Regions from separate parts of the Cryobacterium sp. TMT2-42-4 genome, predicted to be linked through region 1. Evidence: predicted binding sites of a transcription regulator. Region 1 holds the regulator's gene; the other holds the start of a gene.

Region 1 (7,697 bases):
CGCCGCATCCTCGAGTTGTCCGGCGAGGAACTGCCGTCCGAGCTGGCGATCGCGCTCGAGGTGGAGCCGACGAAGGAAGGCCAACGTGAGATCGGCATCCGTCAGGCCACCGAACTTGCCCGGGAACTCATCTCCGGCGGTGCCCCCGGGCTGCACCTCTACGCCTTCAACCAGCACGAGACCGTGCTCGCCGTGCTCGACGGCTGCGGTCTGCTCACCCCCACCCTGCCATCGTCCGCACTGCCTGCCCCTCACCCCGTCAAGGAGAACCCATGACCAACTCTTCCACGTTTCCCGACTTTCCCGCCGGCACCATCCTGGGCTACCCGCGCATCGGGCCGCGCCGCCAACTGAAGAAGGCCGTCGAAGCGTTCTGGGCCGGATCGGTCAGCGCCGACGAGCTCGAGGCGACCGCGGCCGTCCTGCGCCAGGGCACCCGAGAGCGCCTCGTGCAGCTAGGACTCGGCCGGGACGACTCGTCCATCCCGGAATCGTTTTCCTACTACGACCAGATGTTGGATGCCCTGTGCACGGTGGGCGCCGTCCCCGCCCGGTTCGCGCATCTCCGGGGCGAGGACGGCCACCTCGACCTGGCCGGCTACTTCACCCTCGCCCGCGGTGAAGGTGAGCATCCGCCGCTGGAGATGACCAAATGGTTCGACACCAACTACCACTACCTGGTGCCGGAGATCGGCCCCGAGACCGAGTTCACCCTCGCCGGCACCCGGCTGGTGCGCGAGTTCGAGGAGGCGAAGGCGGCCGGATTCCTGACCCGGCCGGTCATCGTCGGCCCGGTCACCTTCCTGCTGCTGAGCAAGCCCAGCAACGAGGCCCCGACCGGATTCAGTCCGCTTGACCGCCTCGACGACCTTGTGCCGGTCTACGCCGCCCTCCTGCAGCGGCTGCGCGCCGCCGGAGCCGAATGGGTGCAGCTCGACGAGCCTGCCCTGGTCAGTGAGAGCATCGACACCCCGAGAACGGATGCCCTCGCCGGCCTCCGCTTCGCCTACAACACCCTCGGCGCCCTCGCCGAGCGCCCCGCATTGTTCGTCGCCGCGCCGTACGGCAGCCTCGACGACGCCCTACCCGTTCTTGCCATCACCCCGGTGGAAGCCATCGGGCTCGACCTCGTGCGGGGAAGCGTGCCGGCGGAGACCCCCGGACTGGACACGACCACTCTCGTAGCCGGCATCATTGACGGCCACAATATCTGGCGCGGCGACCTGGCCGCCGCCTTCGACACGGCGGCCGGCCTGGTCCGCCTCTCGCCGCGGATCTCGGTTTCCACCTCAACCTCGCTGCTGCACGTTCCCCACGACATCGACGACGAATCGGCGCTGGACGACGACCTGAAGAGTTGGCTCGCCTTTGCGGACCAGAAGGTCGCGCAGGTTGCCACACTCGCCCGCGGCCTCAGTCTGGGTCGCCGTGCCATCGAGACCGACCTCTCTGCGGCGTCCGCGGCCCTCGACGCGCGGAGGGTGGCTCCCGGAGTCCGCGATGGCGCCGTTCGGGTTCGCGCCGACGCGCTCACTTCGGGCGACTTCACCCGGGACGCCTACGCAGCCCGAGTGGCAGCCCAGGAGATTGCCCTCGGGCTGCCGTTCCTGCCGACAACCACGATCGGATCCTTCCCGCAGACCGGGGACATCCGTCGGGCCAGGGCGCAGCTGGTACGGGGGGTGCTGAGCACCGCGGACTACCGGGACCTGATGCGCGCCGAAATCCGTCGCGTCGTCGCGCTGCAGGAGGACATCGGCCTCGACGTGATCGTGCACGGGGAGCCGGAACGCAACGACATGGTGCAGTACTTCGCCGAGAACCTTGACGGATTCGCGGTCACCGAGAACGGTTGGGTGCAGTCCTACGGCAGCCGGTGCGTGCGCCCGTCGATCCTCTGGGGTGACGTGTCCCGACCGCGGCCCATCACGGTCGAGTGGTCAGCGTTCACGCAGGGTCTGACGCCCAAGCCCGTCAAGGGGATGCTCACCGGTCCGGTCACGATCCTCGCGTGGTCGTTCGTGCGCGACGACCAGCCGCTCGGCGAGACGGCCAGGCAGGTGGCCCTGGCCCTGCGGGACGAGATCGCCGACCTGGAGACGGCCGGCATTCAGATCGTCCAGGTCGACGAGCCCGCGCTGCGGGAGCTGCTGCCGCTGAAGCAGAAGGACCAGGCGGAATACCTCGACTGGTCGGTGGGGTCCTTCCGCCTGGCGACGGCCGGTGCGGCCGCGGCCACCCAGATCCACACCCACCTCTGCTACTCGGAGTTCGGGGTGGTCATCGACGCGATCCGCAACCTGGACGCGGATGTGACCAGCATCGAGGCGGCACGCTCCCGCATGGAGGTGGTGGGCGATATCCGGTCCCAGGGCTTCGATCACGGTATCGGCCCGGGAGTGTGGGACATCCACTCGCCGCGTGTGCCGAGCGTGGCCGAACTCACCGACCTGCTCGAGCGCGCCGCGGCGGCCATCCCGGCCATCCGGCTCTGGGTGAACCCCGACTGCGGCCTCAAAACCCGCGGCTACGCCGAAACCGTCCAGTCCCTGCACAACATGCTCGCTGCGACCCGCATCCTCCGCGCCCGCCTGACCTCCTCCGTTTCCGCCTGACCCTGCCTCCACCCACACAAAAGCCGGGCACGACACCAAAACCAGTGTTCGTGCCCGGCCCACAAGACCCGGCCCACAAGACCCGGCCCATAAGGCCCGACCGAAACAACCATGGCGACTCAACACACGCGCGTCACCACGACGTTGGTCGAAACCGTCGAGACCAAGAGTCGGCCTGAAGTGCTAATGAACTTCAGTGCTGTTGCCCTAAACCGACCGCAGCACGGCCACAACCTTCCCCAGAATCTCGGCGTGATCGCCGACGATGGGTTCGAAGTTGGTGTTGCGGGGCAGTAGCCAGGTGTGCCCGTCGCGCTGGCGGAAGACCTTGACGGTTGCCTCGTTGTCGAGCATGGCAGCAACGATTTCACCGTTTTCGGCGGTCTTCTGCTGCCGCACGACGACCCAGTCGCCGTCCATGATGGCGGCGTCGATCATCGATTCGCCCGACACCTTGAGCATGAACAGGTCGCCCTTCCCCACCAGCTGGCGGGGCAGCGGGAAAATCTCGTCGATCTGCTGTTCGGCGGTGATCGGGATGCCGGCGGCGATGCGACCGACGAGCGGAACCATGGCGGCGTCGCCGACCTGCACTCCGGTGTGGAAACTTTCCGAGGCTCCGGCCGTCGTGTCTTCGGGCGACTGCGGAATCTCGATGAGCACCTCCAGCGCTCGGGGGCGGTTCGGGTCGCGGCGGAGGTAACCGCTCAGTTCCAACTGGTTGAGCTGGTGGGTGACGCTCGACAGTGACGACAGGCCGACGGCGTCGCCGATCTCCCGCATGCTCGGCGGATAGCCGCGTTGGCTGACCGAGCGTTGGATGACGTCAAGGATGGCGAGCTGCTTCTCGCTGAGGCTCTTGCGCCGTCTGGTGCCGCCCTTGTCGCGGGGACCGCTGGTGTTCTGTGCCACGTTCGTCGCTCCTCGTTGTGATTGATGCGCTGGCGGCACGCATCGAATGCCGCCGATTCACGCGAATGTCGGGGGTGCCTGATTGAGTGTCAATCAACAATCGAAACTGTATCCGCGTTGAGGCCATTAAACAAACATGTATTCGATTGGGTCGGGATGAATATTTCAGAAACTACCGAAAAAAGCTTGATTGTTCGAATAATCGAATATACATTCGGAACATAAGTTCGCATCCGGCTCTCCCGGCCGAGAGTCGGATGCGGCTTCTCACAGGAGGTATGACATGAGCACTGCACTTGAACGAGGCGTCCCCATCACGACCGGACGCACCCGGCTCCGACTCACCCGGCGCGGTCGCGTCGTTTTCACGTGCCTGGCTGCCTTTCCGCTCGTGGCCGTGGCTCTGGCCGTCGCCCTCAACGGAGGCATTGCCGCCGCCGAGAACTCGACCGTCGGTCGCGTGGCCACGGCCTTCGACTACGTCACCATCAAGTCGGGGCAGTCGCTCTGGCAACTTGCCGAGACAATTGCGCCCACGGCCGATCCGCGCGAGGTGATCGCCGAGATTGTGAGCCTCAACCAGCTGCCGTCCGACAGCGTGCAGCCCGGTCAGCGGCTGGCACTTCCGAACGACCTGTGAACTACCCGCAACGAGTCCCCGCCGGTCTCACCCCGGTAACATGGGGGGAGTGACCAGTCTCAACGATCTGCCCCTTCGCGATAATCTGCGCGGACTCACCCCCTACGGGGCGCCGCAGTTGCACGTGCCGGTGGCTCTCAACGTGAACGAGAACACCCACGGCATCCCGGCTGAGGTGGCGCAGGACATCGTGGCGGCATTGGCTGTGGCGGTCACGACCGTGAACCGATACCCCGATCGGGAGTTCACCGAGCTGCGGGATTCCCTCGCCCGATATCTCGGTCACGGCCTCACTCGAAAGAACATCTGGGCCGCCAACGGATCCAACGAGGTTCTTCAGCAAGTGCTGCAGGCCTTCGGCGGCCCGGGTCGGTCCGTTCTCGGCTTCGCACCGACCTACTCCATGTACCCTTTGCTCGCCTCCGGCACCGGTACCCGCTGGATCGCGGGCGGTCGTGACGCCGAGTTCGAACTCTCCCCGGCAACGGCGGTGGAGTGGGTCGACCGGGTTGCCCCTGACCTCGTCTTCCTCTGCTCGCCGAACAACCCCACCGGCACGCCCCTGTCCCTGGAAACGATCGCGGCCGTCTACGACGCGACCGACGGCATCGTCGTCGTCGACGAGGCATACGCCGAGTTCGGGACGGATGACGCGCCGACCGCCCTGAGCCTGCTGCCCGGCCGGGAGCGCCTGCTGGTGTCCCGCACCATGAGCAAGGCGTTCGCCTTCGCGGGTGTGCGCGTCGGCTATCTGGCCGCCGATCCCGCCGTGACGGATGCCCTCCGCCTGGTTCGTCTGCCCTACCACCTGTCCGCGCTCACCCAGGCTGCCGCGGTCGCCGCCCTCGTCCACACGCCCGCGATGCTCGCCATGGTCGACGACATCCGCGGGCAGCGGGACCGCATCGTGAGCGAACTGGCCCGGCTTGGCTACTCTCCGCTGCGCAGTGCGAGCAACTTCGTGTTGTTCGGCGGCGTCGAGGACCCTCGGGCCACCTTCGAGGCGCTGCTGGCGGAAGGCATCCTCGTGCGCGACGTCGGAATCCCGGGCCACCTGCGGGTCAGCGCCGGCACCGAGTCCGAGACGACGGCGTTCCTCGACGCTCTCGAGGCGCTTGGGCGGCCGTGAACGGCTCGGGCCAATAAACTAGCCGTATGAGCTTCTCTTTCGCGACCACCTCGCCCCGTTTTGCCCACCTGCAGCGCGAGACCAGCGAGTCGAGCATCGACCTGTCGCTCAATCTCGACGGCACCGGTGAGTCGGACATCCAGACGTCGGTCCCGTTCTTCGATCACCTGCTCACGGCCTTCGCGAAACACTCGTTGACCGACCTCACCGTGCGCGCCCGCGGTGATATCGAGATCGATGTGCACCACACGGTCGAGGACGTCGGTATCCTGCTCGGCCAGGCGATCAAGCAGGCTCTCGGGGACAAATCCGGCATCTCCCGCTACGGTGACGCCCTCGTGCCGCTCGACGAGGCCCTCGTGCAGGCCGTCGTCGACATTTCCGGGCGCCCCTACCTCGTGCACCAGGGCGAGCCGGCCGGTTTCGAGTTCCACCTGATCGGCGGCCACTTCACCGGCTCCATGGTGCGCCACGTATTTGAGGCTATCGCCCTCAACGGTGGCCTCACGGTGCACGTCACCGTGCAGGGCGGCCGCGACCCCCACCACATCGCCGAAGCCGAATTCAAGGCCTTTGCCCGAGCGTTCCGCCAGGCGAAGGCGCTCGACCCCCTGGTGTCCGGCGTGCCCTCGACCAAGGGTGCGCTGTGACCAGCGTCGTTGTCTTCGACTACGGCACCGGAAATGTGCACTCCGCCGTCAAGGCACTCGAACTTGCCGGGGCCGAGGTGACGCTGACCAGCGACCGCCGTCAGGCGCTTGAGGCCGACGGGCTCGTCGTGCCCGGCGTGGGCGCGTTCAGCGCCGTCATGCAGGCCCTGAAGGCGGTGCACGGCGACGAGATCATCGACCGCCGGATCGCGGGCGGACGCCCGGTGCTGGGCATCTGCGTGGGTATGCAGATCATGTTCGAGCACGGCGTCGAACGCGGCGTGGACACGGAGGGGCTGGGCGAGTGGCCCGGCACCGTGACGCAGCTGACGGCGCCGGTGCTGCCACACATGGGCTGGGACACGGTCACGCCGGGGGAGGGCTCGATGCTGTTCCATGGCCTTGAGCAGGAGCGCTTCTACTTCGTGCACTCCTACGCCGCCCAGGAATGGTCCCTCGACGTCATGCCGCCGTTCCCGAAGCCGATTCTCACCTGGTCCGAGCACGGACAACCTTTCCTGGCCGCCATCGAGAACGGACCGCTTACCGCCACCCAGTTCCACCCGGAGAAATCCGGTGAGGCAGGCATCCGTCTGCTCCATAACTGGCTCGGCACCGTCAAGAACTGACCGTGACTTTTCCCTGACTGACCTGGTCGCCGCGACCACTCCCAACCGAGGACACCCATGACTGTGAATACCCCTTCCCTCCGTCTCGTTCTGCTGCCCGCCGTGGATGTGGCCGACGGCAAGGCCGTTCGCTTGACCCAGGGCGAAGCCGGCACCGAGACCAACTACGGCGACCCCGTCGACGCGGCACTTGACTGGGCCCGCCAGGGCGCCGAGTGGATCCACCTCGTCGACCTCGACGCGGCCTTCGGTCGCGGCAACAACACGGATGTCATCCGCACCGTGATCCGCGAGGTCACGGGCGTGAAGATCGAGCTCTCCGGCGGGATCCGCGACGACGCGTCGCTGGACGCGGCCCTGAACGCGGGCGTCAGCCGGATCAACCTGGGCACCGCGGCACTGGAGAACCCGGAGTGGGCGGCGCAGGTCATCGCCCGGCACGGGGACGCCGTCGCCGTCGGGCTCGACGTGCGCGGAACCACCCTCGCCGCCCGCGGCTGGACCAGGGAGGGAGGGGACCTCTGGGAGGTGCTCGCCCGTCTCGAGGAGGCTGGCTGCTCGCGCTACGTCGTCACCGATGTGACCAAGGACGGCACACTGCAAGGCCCCAACATCGACCTGCTCCGCCAGATGATGGAGCGCACCGATCGACCGGTCGTCGCCTCCGGCGGCATCTCCAGCCTCGACGACCTCCGCGCATTGCGCGAACTCGTGCCGCTCGGACTCGAGGGCGCGATCGTCGGAAAAGCCCTCTACGCGGGGGCGTTCACCCTGGGCGAGGCGCTGGATGTCGCGGGCGCGTAACCTCGGCTCCACCGGCCTTCCCGGCGGACCCGGAGGGGGAGACTCCGCCGGGCAGCCGTGGGAGGGACGACAGTTTGAGCCCAACATGCACAGCGACGACGACGGGCTCGCGCCCGAGCCGCTCCTGGCGGCCGTGCGCCGCTTCCAGGCTCGGGAGGCCGGCGAAGAGACGGTGGTCGACGCCATCCGTGGCTCGCGGCTGCTCGTTCCCCTGGTGACCGAACTCGGCCAATCGGGCACCACCGAGGCCGGCCTCCGCGTCGACAAGACCCAGGAACTGTCGATCATCACCGTGGCCGGGCCCGACGGACGCACGGT
Region 2 (7,697 bases), on a different contig from region 1:
GGTGCGCGGTTCACCCTCGATGCCATGCCCGGCAAGCAGATGGCCATTGACGCCGACCTGAATGCCGGCCTGATCACCGACGTGCAGGCCAGGGAACGCCGGGCCGAGGTCTCCGCCGAGGCGGACTTCTACGGTGCCATGGATGGCGCGTCGAAATTCGTCAAGGGTGACGCGATCGCCGGCATCGTCATCATCATCATCAACCTGATCGGCGGCATCGCGATCGGCATGATTTCGCGCGGACTGTCCGTCACCGAAGCCATGAGCACCTACTCCCTGCTCACCATCGGCGACGGCCTCGTGACGCAGATCCCGGCCCTGCTGATGGCGGTCTCGACAGGCATGATCGTGACCCGCTCCAACGCGGAGTCCGACATCGGCGAGGCAGCCTCCGGCCAGCTCACCCAGTCCCGCAACGCACTGATGATCGCGGGCTGCGCGGCCCTCCTGATGGCCCTGATCCCGGGCATGCCGATCATCCCGTTCGTGGTGATCGGGCTGGGGCTGATCCTCTTCGCCCGCCGGATCAAGGCAGGGGAGAGCCGCGACCAGGCGGGCCGGGATGCCGGTGTCGCCGCCGAGGCGATGGCGCCCCGCTCCGACACACCCGAAGACCTGATTGAAACCATGCGGGTGCACGCCCTGGAGATCCTGTTGGCCCCTGACCTCGTCGACCTTGTCTCCGGAGCCCAGGACGATCTCCTGGCTCGCGTGCGTGCCCTGCGCCGCAAGGTTGCCATCGACCTCGGCGTGGTGGTGCCGCCCGTGCGCACCCGCGACAGCATGGACCTGCCCTCCTCCACCTATTCGATCCGGATCGCCGGCGTGGAGGCCGGCCGCGGGGTCGCCCCGGCCGGCAAGGTGCTCGCCCTCGGCGACGCCCTCGACTCGCTGCCGGGCCAGGCCACGGTGGAGCCCGTGTTCGGCCTCACCGGCAAGTGGGTGCCCAGCGAGATGCGGCACAGCGCGGAGATGACCGGGGCCACGGTCATCGACCGGGTGTCGGTGCTCATCACCCACCTGTCCTCGATCATCACCGGCAACGCGGCGAGGCTCCTCACCCGCGAGGACGTGCGGGTGCTCACCGAGGGGGTGCGGCTGGTCAATCCGTCCGCCGTGGAGGATCTGATCCCCGGGCTGCTCTCCCTCGCCGAGGTGCAGCGTGTGCTGCAGGGTCTGCTCGCGGAGCAGATCCCGATCAACGACCTGCCCCGCATCTATGAGTCCCTCTCCCTGCGCGCCAAGGTGTCGAATGACCCGGAGGGCCTGATCGAGACGGCCCGTCAGGCGCTGGGCCCGGCTCTCACAGCGCAGTATCTCGACGACGGGCTGCTCCGGGTGATCATGATCGAACCCGCCCTGGAGCAGTCCATGCTGGAGGGGATGCGTCCCTCCGACCAGGGCACCCAGATCCTGTTGGAGCCAAACCGGGTCGACGCCATTCTCGGCTCGCTGAAGGAGGCGCTGGGCAACGTCGAAGCGGCCGGACTCTCCGCGGTGCTGGTCTGCGCGCCGGCGCTGCGCCCGGCCATCCGTCGACTGGTGTCGGCGCAGTCCGGCGGCATCTCCGTGTTGTCCTATCAGGAGGTCACCTCGGCGAACGTGGCCATCGAAACGGTGGGAGTGGTACGTGGAACCGAGTCGATTTCTGCTTGAGGGTTCATCCCTCCAGCAGCTGAAGGCACGCATCCTTGCCGAGCACGGGGCGGATGCGCGCATCGTGGCCGCCGAACGGGTCACCGTCGGCGGCATCAAGGGCTTCTTCGCCCGCCGGCACATCGAGGTCACGGTCGAGGTGCCGCAGCGGCGGCGGCGCGCGGCCCACTCCCGGCTCGACGTGCAGGCCCGGCTCGGCATCGCCGCGCTTCTTGACGATGCCGACGCGGTGGAAGCGGGCCTGCACCGCGCCGCGGCACCCGTCTCCTCCCCGCCCCTGTCGACCGCGACGGACGGCTTCGCCCGCCTGATGGACGAACTCACTTTCGCCACCCAGGAACCCCACCCGCCGGTGCCGCCCATTCCCGCGCCGGCGGCCGCCCAGGAGGGCGGCAGGCGCAGGGACGCCCGGCTGAGAGAGAGCGAGCAGGCGTCCGCCGAAGCGGCGGTGCCGCGGCCGCTGCCGGGTGTCGGAAACCTCGTTCTCGTCGTCGGGTGGCGGGATGCCGCGTTGCGGATTGCGCGGGAGCTGGCCGTCGCGCACGGTTCGGCTGAGGTCCTCGTGGCCGGCACGATCGACGTCGGAGCGCCTGCCGCGGCCGGGCTCGCGCGGATCCTCGACCGGCGCACGGCGCTGGAGGCACGGGCCAGGGGAGTCAAGCTCGGACAGACCGGAATTCTGGCCTTCGGTCTCGGTGCCGACCCGGCCACGGCGGACAACTACGCCGCATTGGTGGCCGCGCTCGGTGCCGAGCAGGTCTGGCTGGTCGTCGATGCCGGCCGCAAGCCCGCAGACACCGCCCGGTGGGCGGCCGAGGTTGCCCAGAGCGTCCACGTCGACGCGATCGCGGTGACGGGCTATGACGACACCGTCTCGCCTGAGACCGTCGATGAGCTTCACATCCCCATCGGCTGGGTCGACGGCACTCCGGCCGCGGCCAGCACCGTGGCCGGAATGCGGCGACGACTCGCGGGCCGGCCCGACCGGTCAAGCTAGGCTGGTCGGGTGCTGGTTCTAACACGCAAACAGGGGGAGAAGATCCTCATTGGTGACGACATCGTCATCACCGTTCTCGACGTGCGCGGTGACAGCATCCGGATCGGCGTTGACGCTCCCCGGGGCGTGCGCATCCAGCGGGACGAGGTGCTTCGCGCCGTGACCGAGGCGAACATCGCGGCGAGTCTCGCGAGTCAGGGCGACGCCGACGGCGAGGCTCGCCTCAAGGCCACGCTCGCCCTCCTCCCCACCGCGCCGCCCGCCGAGTAGCGCGCCGCACCCAGCCGCACCCGCCCCCGTCGCGGTGGTCCAGCCTGTCAAGAGCCGGGACCAGAGCCACGCCCTGCAGCCCCACTCGCTTGCTCGGCAGTGCGATCAGTGTCTGCTTCGGGTCGTTCTCGACCGGTGGTCGGAGCCAGTACTGGTTTCCGGTGCGGGTGATCTTCCAGTGCTGGTTGTGTAGCAGCAGGTGGTGCGGGTGGCAGAGCAGTGCTCCGTTGGCGAGGTTGGTGTTCCCGGTGTCCTTCAGCCACTCGTTGATGTGGTGGGCCTCGGACCAGGCCGGTGACCGGTCGCAGCCGCCCCAGAGGCATCCGCCGTCACGTACCCCATTGCGGTCCGCTGTGCCTCGGTGAAGAGTCGTTCGTCGCGGCCGACGTCGATGATCTGGGCTTCCGCGTCGAACTTGATGCCGCGGGTGCCGGTGTCGCAGAGCAGTCGGTCGATGGTTTCCTGCGAGATCGGCACCGGGTTGCCCTCGATCTGCCCGTGAGCGGCGGGTTCGGTCGTTCCCGTCTCTTCGCCCGGGACCGCCGTGAGCGCCTTTTCGGTCACGATGACCCGCACCGAGGGTCGCGACCACCGCAGACCCGGCCGGGGCCGGCCTCGCCGGCGATCTTCAGCAGCTGCAGCAGAGAGTCCGCGGCGATCTGGTCGGTGCTGCGGGGGTCGTCCTGCATCTTCTTCGCCCAGGCGGTAGATCTTCAGGTAGCGGTCGTCGTGGGTTTGCTTCTCGCGGGCGGCGATGCCGGCCTCGTCGAGCCGGTCGCGCATCCGGCGGGCCCGTTTGAAGACCTCGTCGGCATTCACCGTTGACGCCTCGGTGAGGAGCGCCGCGAGGGCCGCCGCGAGCTTCTCCGCGGTGACCGGGGCGTCGATCTGGCCGAGTCCGGCCCGGATCGACTCGGCCGCGTCGACGGAGAGGGTGCCGGCGGTCACGGCCCGGGCGATCGGCGCCTGCCACGGCACCCTCGCGACGAACTCAGCGACCTCGACAGCATCCGCGTCGGGCGTCGAGAGCGTCGAGAGCGTCGCGTCGACCAGCTTGTCGGCCGCCTCGGTGTCGGCCATCATCGTGCCGACCGCGACGAGCTTGTACGCATCGCCCTTCGAGGAGCCGGTCCAGTTCTGGATGAGGGCCTCCGGCGAGAGGAACCCCTGCTGCGCGGCCAGCCCCGAGTGGCCGAGCTCCGGGCGGGACCGGCGGGCGATGGTTGCGGCCATCAACGCGGCGCGGGTGTCAAGCAGCCTGCGGGCCGCTGCGATCTTCTTCTGACCGGCCAGCACGGCGGCGTCGGGCAGGGCCTCATAGTCGGCGCTCGAGGAGCCCAGCAGGGCCACGGCATCGGCCGCCTGCCAGAGGTCTTCCGCGAGGTTCCTCATGGTACGAGGATACCTCAATTAGCACACGTAGTCGAGAGTCCGTCACTTATTTTGGTCTATATTGGGTACGAACTTCGAAGACGTGTCCAGTCCGTTTCCGGGGGGTCAGCCCTGGTCTCGGCCACCGGCGCGAGTTCGCCTCGGAGGCCGGACGCGCGCGGGTGCCGGTTCTCGGCGCATGTCCTACCGTGCGCCTGCTGCCACACCCTGCGCCAGGAAAACCGAAGGCGGCCTCCCGGGGCTGAGCCCCGGCGAGAACGCCACCAACGGACAAGCGCTCAAGCGCTCGAGCGCGCCGACGAGCCCAGGCGATCCAGGCGCGCCACGCCGATCTTCGAGTCGGCCATGCCGTAGAACACGAACAGCTGCCCCTCGATCTCCTCGATCGCGGTCGGGAACACCACGTTCGGCACGATGCCGCTGATCTCGTCGGGCGTCTCCGCCTTGAGCAGCGGCTCCGAGGTGCGCATCAGCACGATGGTCGGGTCATCCGCGTCGAGAATCATTGCTCCGGCCGAGTAGTTCACCTTCTGCTGCTGCGAGAACGCGCCGTTGATGGTTCCGGTGACCCCGTGGTGCATCAGCAGCCAACCCTCCGGCACCCGCAACGGGGCGGGGCCGCCGCCGATCTTCAGCTCTTCGAACGCGAATTCCGGCCCGGCCAGGAAACGGTGGCCGCTCCAGAAGGTGAGCTTCGTGATGTCGGCGAGCACATCCGCGACCGGCAGATAGCTGATCCAGATACTCTGCCGGGTGTCGGTGACGCCGGCGGGAACACGGATGCCCTCACCCGGCTTGACCTCGCCCAGGTCCCACATCGGACGGTGGAGCACGGCGAAGCACTCGACTCCATGCGGGCCGGCGACCGGCTCCGGGAAGAACACGGTGTCCTTGTTGTGGAACAGGTTCAGGTCCATGTCCAGCGTGTCGTCGAAGGCGAACAGCGCCGGACCGAGCCGGCGCCACTCGCGCAGGTCCGAGGACACGGCAACGGCCGTGCGCGGGCCGAGCGGGCCGTAGGCGACGTAGGTCATCACGTGTAGTCCGAGCCGGGGGACGAAGGTGATCCTGGGATCTTCCACGCCGGCGTTGTTCGCGCCGCGCTCCCAGCCGCGGTCCGGCGCAAGAACGACACCCTCGCGTTCGACGCCCGTGGGAATGCCGTCGGTGATGATGACCTTTGCGAGTCCGACACGGGAGACGTTTCCGGTGGCGACCAGTCGGGGGAGCAGGTACAGAGTTCCGTCGGCAGAGTGCCCGGTGCCGGGGTTCAGCACCCCCTCGGCCTCGAGGTCGTTGCCCGCTTCAGGCGTCATGATGACGCCCATTCGGGTTAGGGTGTAGGGGAATTCGGTGGGGTTGGGCATTTCTAACCTTTCACGCCGGAGCCGATATTGTTCGACACGAAGTGCCGTTGGAAGAGGATGAACAGGATCACAGCAGGGGCGGCCAGGACGCAGGCCCCGGCGAGAACCGCCCCGAACGGGTTCGCCGCTGTGGCGGCGATATTGCTGAGGTAGTTGGCGAGTGACACGGCGAGAGGCTGGAGGGATGCCTCCTTAGTGATCAGGAACGGCCAGAGGAATTCGTTCCACGGTCCGATGAAGGTCAGCAGCACGACGGTCAGCAGGGCCGGCCGCACCAGTGGCAGGGCGATCCGCCGCAGGATTCGCAGTTCGCCGGCGCCGTCGATGCGGGCGGCATCGAACAGATCCTTCGGAATCTGCAGGAAGTACTGCCGGAAGATGATCACGGCCGTCGAGTTGATGGCGAACGGCAGGATCATGCCCAGATAGTTGTCGGCCAGTCCGTAGTCCCGGGCGATCATCACGTAGAGCGGGATCATCAACAGTTGGAACGGCACGACCTGCACGAGCAGTGCGAGAGCGAAGGTGACTCCGCGTCCGCGCCACTGCAGCTGGGCGAGGGCGTAGCCCACCAGAACACCGAAAACAACGGTGCAGAGAATGACGCCACCCGTGAAGATCCCCGAGTTGAGCAGCCCCTGCAGCAGGTTGATCCGGCTGTTGATGTCACCGTAGTTGTCGAGCGTCAGGTTGGCGGGGTTCGGGAACGCGCCGGCGACAGTCGGGTCCGGTTTCTTCTGGAGCGAGCCGATGACCATGTAGTAGAAGGGGAACAGGAACACAAGCGCCCCGATCGTGAGCACCACACCCCGCAGGGTGTTCTGCCCGCGGCTCATGATTCGTCACCGCCTGCAAGCTTGCGCTGGATGAACGCGAGGACGAGAACTCCGATCACGAGGATGACGCCGATCGCTGCCGCCGTGTCGGGCGACCCCTGTTCGATCCCGCGCTGGTACATCATCAGCACGGGTGACGAGGATGCACCGTTCGGGCCGCCGCCGCCGGTGAGCAGGTACGGCTCGGTGAAGAGGTTGGCGCCGGTGACCGTCGAGAGCAGCAGCACGAGCACAGTCGCCGGGCGTACGCCCGGCACGGTGACCGAGAAGAAACTTCGGATCCTGCCCGCGCCATCCGTCGAAGCGGCCTCGTACAGTTCCTCCGACACGTTCTGCAGGGCGGCCAGGTAGAGCAGGATGAAGAATCCGAGGCCTTTCCAGGTCACGAAGATCGCGATGGTGGGCATGGCCCAGTCCTCGTTGATCAGCCACGCCGGATCGGGCGCGAGCGGCCCGAGAATCTGGTTCACGAGGCCGTTGCCGCTGAACAGGAAGATCCAGACGCCGACAACGGCGACGCTCGCGGTCACATAGGGCACGTAGTAGGCAACGCGCAGGAAGGTACGGAACCGCACCGCCTTGTTCAGGGCGGTGGCGAGCATGAGCGAGAGAATGACCGTCAACGGCACGTTGATCAGCAGGAAGACTCCCACGTTGCCGAAGGAACGGATGATGGCCGGGTCGGCCAGCACTTCCCGAAAATTGTCCAGGCCGACGAATGGCCGGTCCACAGTGGCGCCGGGTGCTGCGAAGAAGTAGTCGTGGAACGACATCCAGAAGGCGAAGACCAGCGGGTAGGCGAAGACGGCCAGAACGAAGATGAGGTAGGGGGCGCTGAGCAAAAGCCCGAATGGGTTCTTGCCCAGAAGGGGGTGTTTGCGCCGGCGGGGGCCCCCGCCGGGAGGAGTTGTGCTCCTCCCGGCGACGGTCCGACTCGCGGTTGACTGGGACATCCGTTACGGCTTGGAGATCAGGGTGTTGATCTTCTCGGCGGCGGAGTCGAGGGCCGCGGGGATCTCACCCTCGCCGGTGATAACCGACTTCGTGTACGCGTCACGGAAGGCCTGCCAGGCGGCGACCGAGCTGGAGACGTTGGGAACCTCGACCATGCGGGATGCCTGGTCGCCGAACTGCTCGTAGGCCGGGTTGGCCGCGAAGTACTCCGGGTACACCGTGGGG

What was found. Region 1 encodes LexA, which represses DNA repair genes until DNA is damaged. Its sites were predicted from a motif close to TCGAACANNTGTTCGA; they were not measured.
Region 2: E3O18_RS12295 (DUF222 domain-containing protein) is a predicted target of LexA. The motif match lies at 4,335-4,350, and genes of this name have one in related genera.

The regions. Positions count from the first base shown of each region.
Region 1 is NZ_SOFT01000048.1:28,869-36,565, reverse strand. It holds gene E3O18_RS15330 (methylenetetrahydrofolate reductase) at 1-276, shown strand, start outside; gene metE (5-methyltetrahydropteroyltriglutamate--homocysteine S-methyltransferase) at 273-2,615, shown strand; gene lexA (transcriptional repressor LexA) at 2,823-3,527, opposite strand; gene E3O18_RS15315 (LysM peptidoglycan-binding domain-containing protein) at 3,811-4,167, shown strand; gene E3O18_RS15310 (histidinol-phosphate transaminase) at 4,208-5,296, shown strand; gene hisB (imidazoleglycerol-phosphate dehydratase HisB) at 5,323-5,946, shown strand; gene hisH (imidazole glycerol phosphate synthase subunit HisH) at 5,943-6,575, shown strand; gene priA (bifunctional 1-(5-phosphoribosyl)-5-((5-phosphoribosylamino)methylideneamino)imidazole-4-carboxamide isomerase/phosphoribosylanthranilate isomerase PriA) at 6,633-7,379, shown strand; gene E3O18_RS15290 (SseB family protein) at 7,363-7,697, shown strand, end outside.
Region 2 is NZ_SOFT01000035.1:127,255-134,951, reverse strand. It holds gene E3O18_RS12310 (flagellar biosynthesis protein FlhA) at 1-1,656, shown strand, start outside; gene E3O18_RS12305 (hypothetical protein) at 1,631-2,653, shown strand; gene csrA (carbon storage regulator CsrA) at 2,663-2,923, shown strand; gene E3O18_RS12295 (DUF222 domain-containing protein) at 3,179-4,315, opposite strand; gene E3O18_RS12290 (glycosidase) at 4,594-5,682, opposite strand; gene E3O18_RS12285 (carbohydrate ABC transporter permease) at 5,685-6,518, opposite strand; gene E3O18_RS12280 (sugar ABC transporter permease) at 6,515-7,384, opposite strand; gene E3O18_RS12275 (extracellular solute-binding protein) at 7,475-7,697, opposite strand, start outside.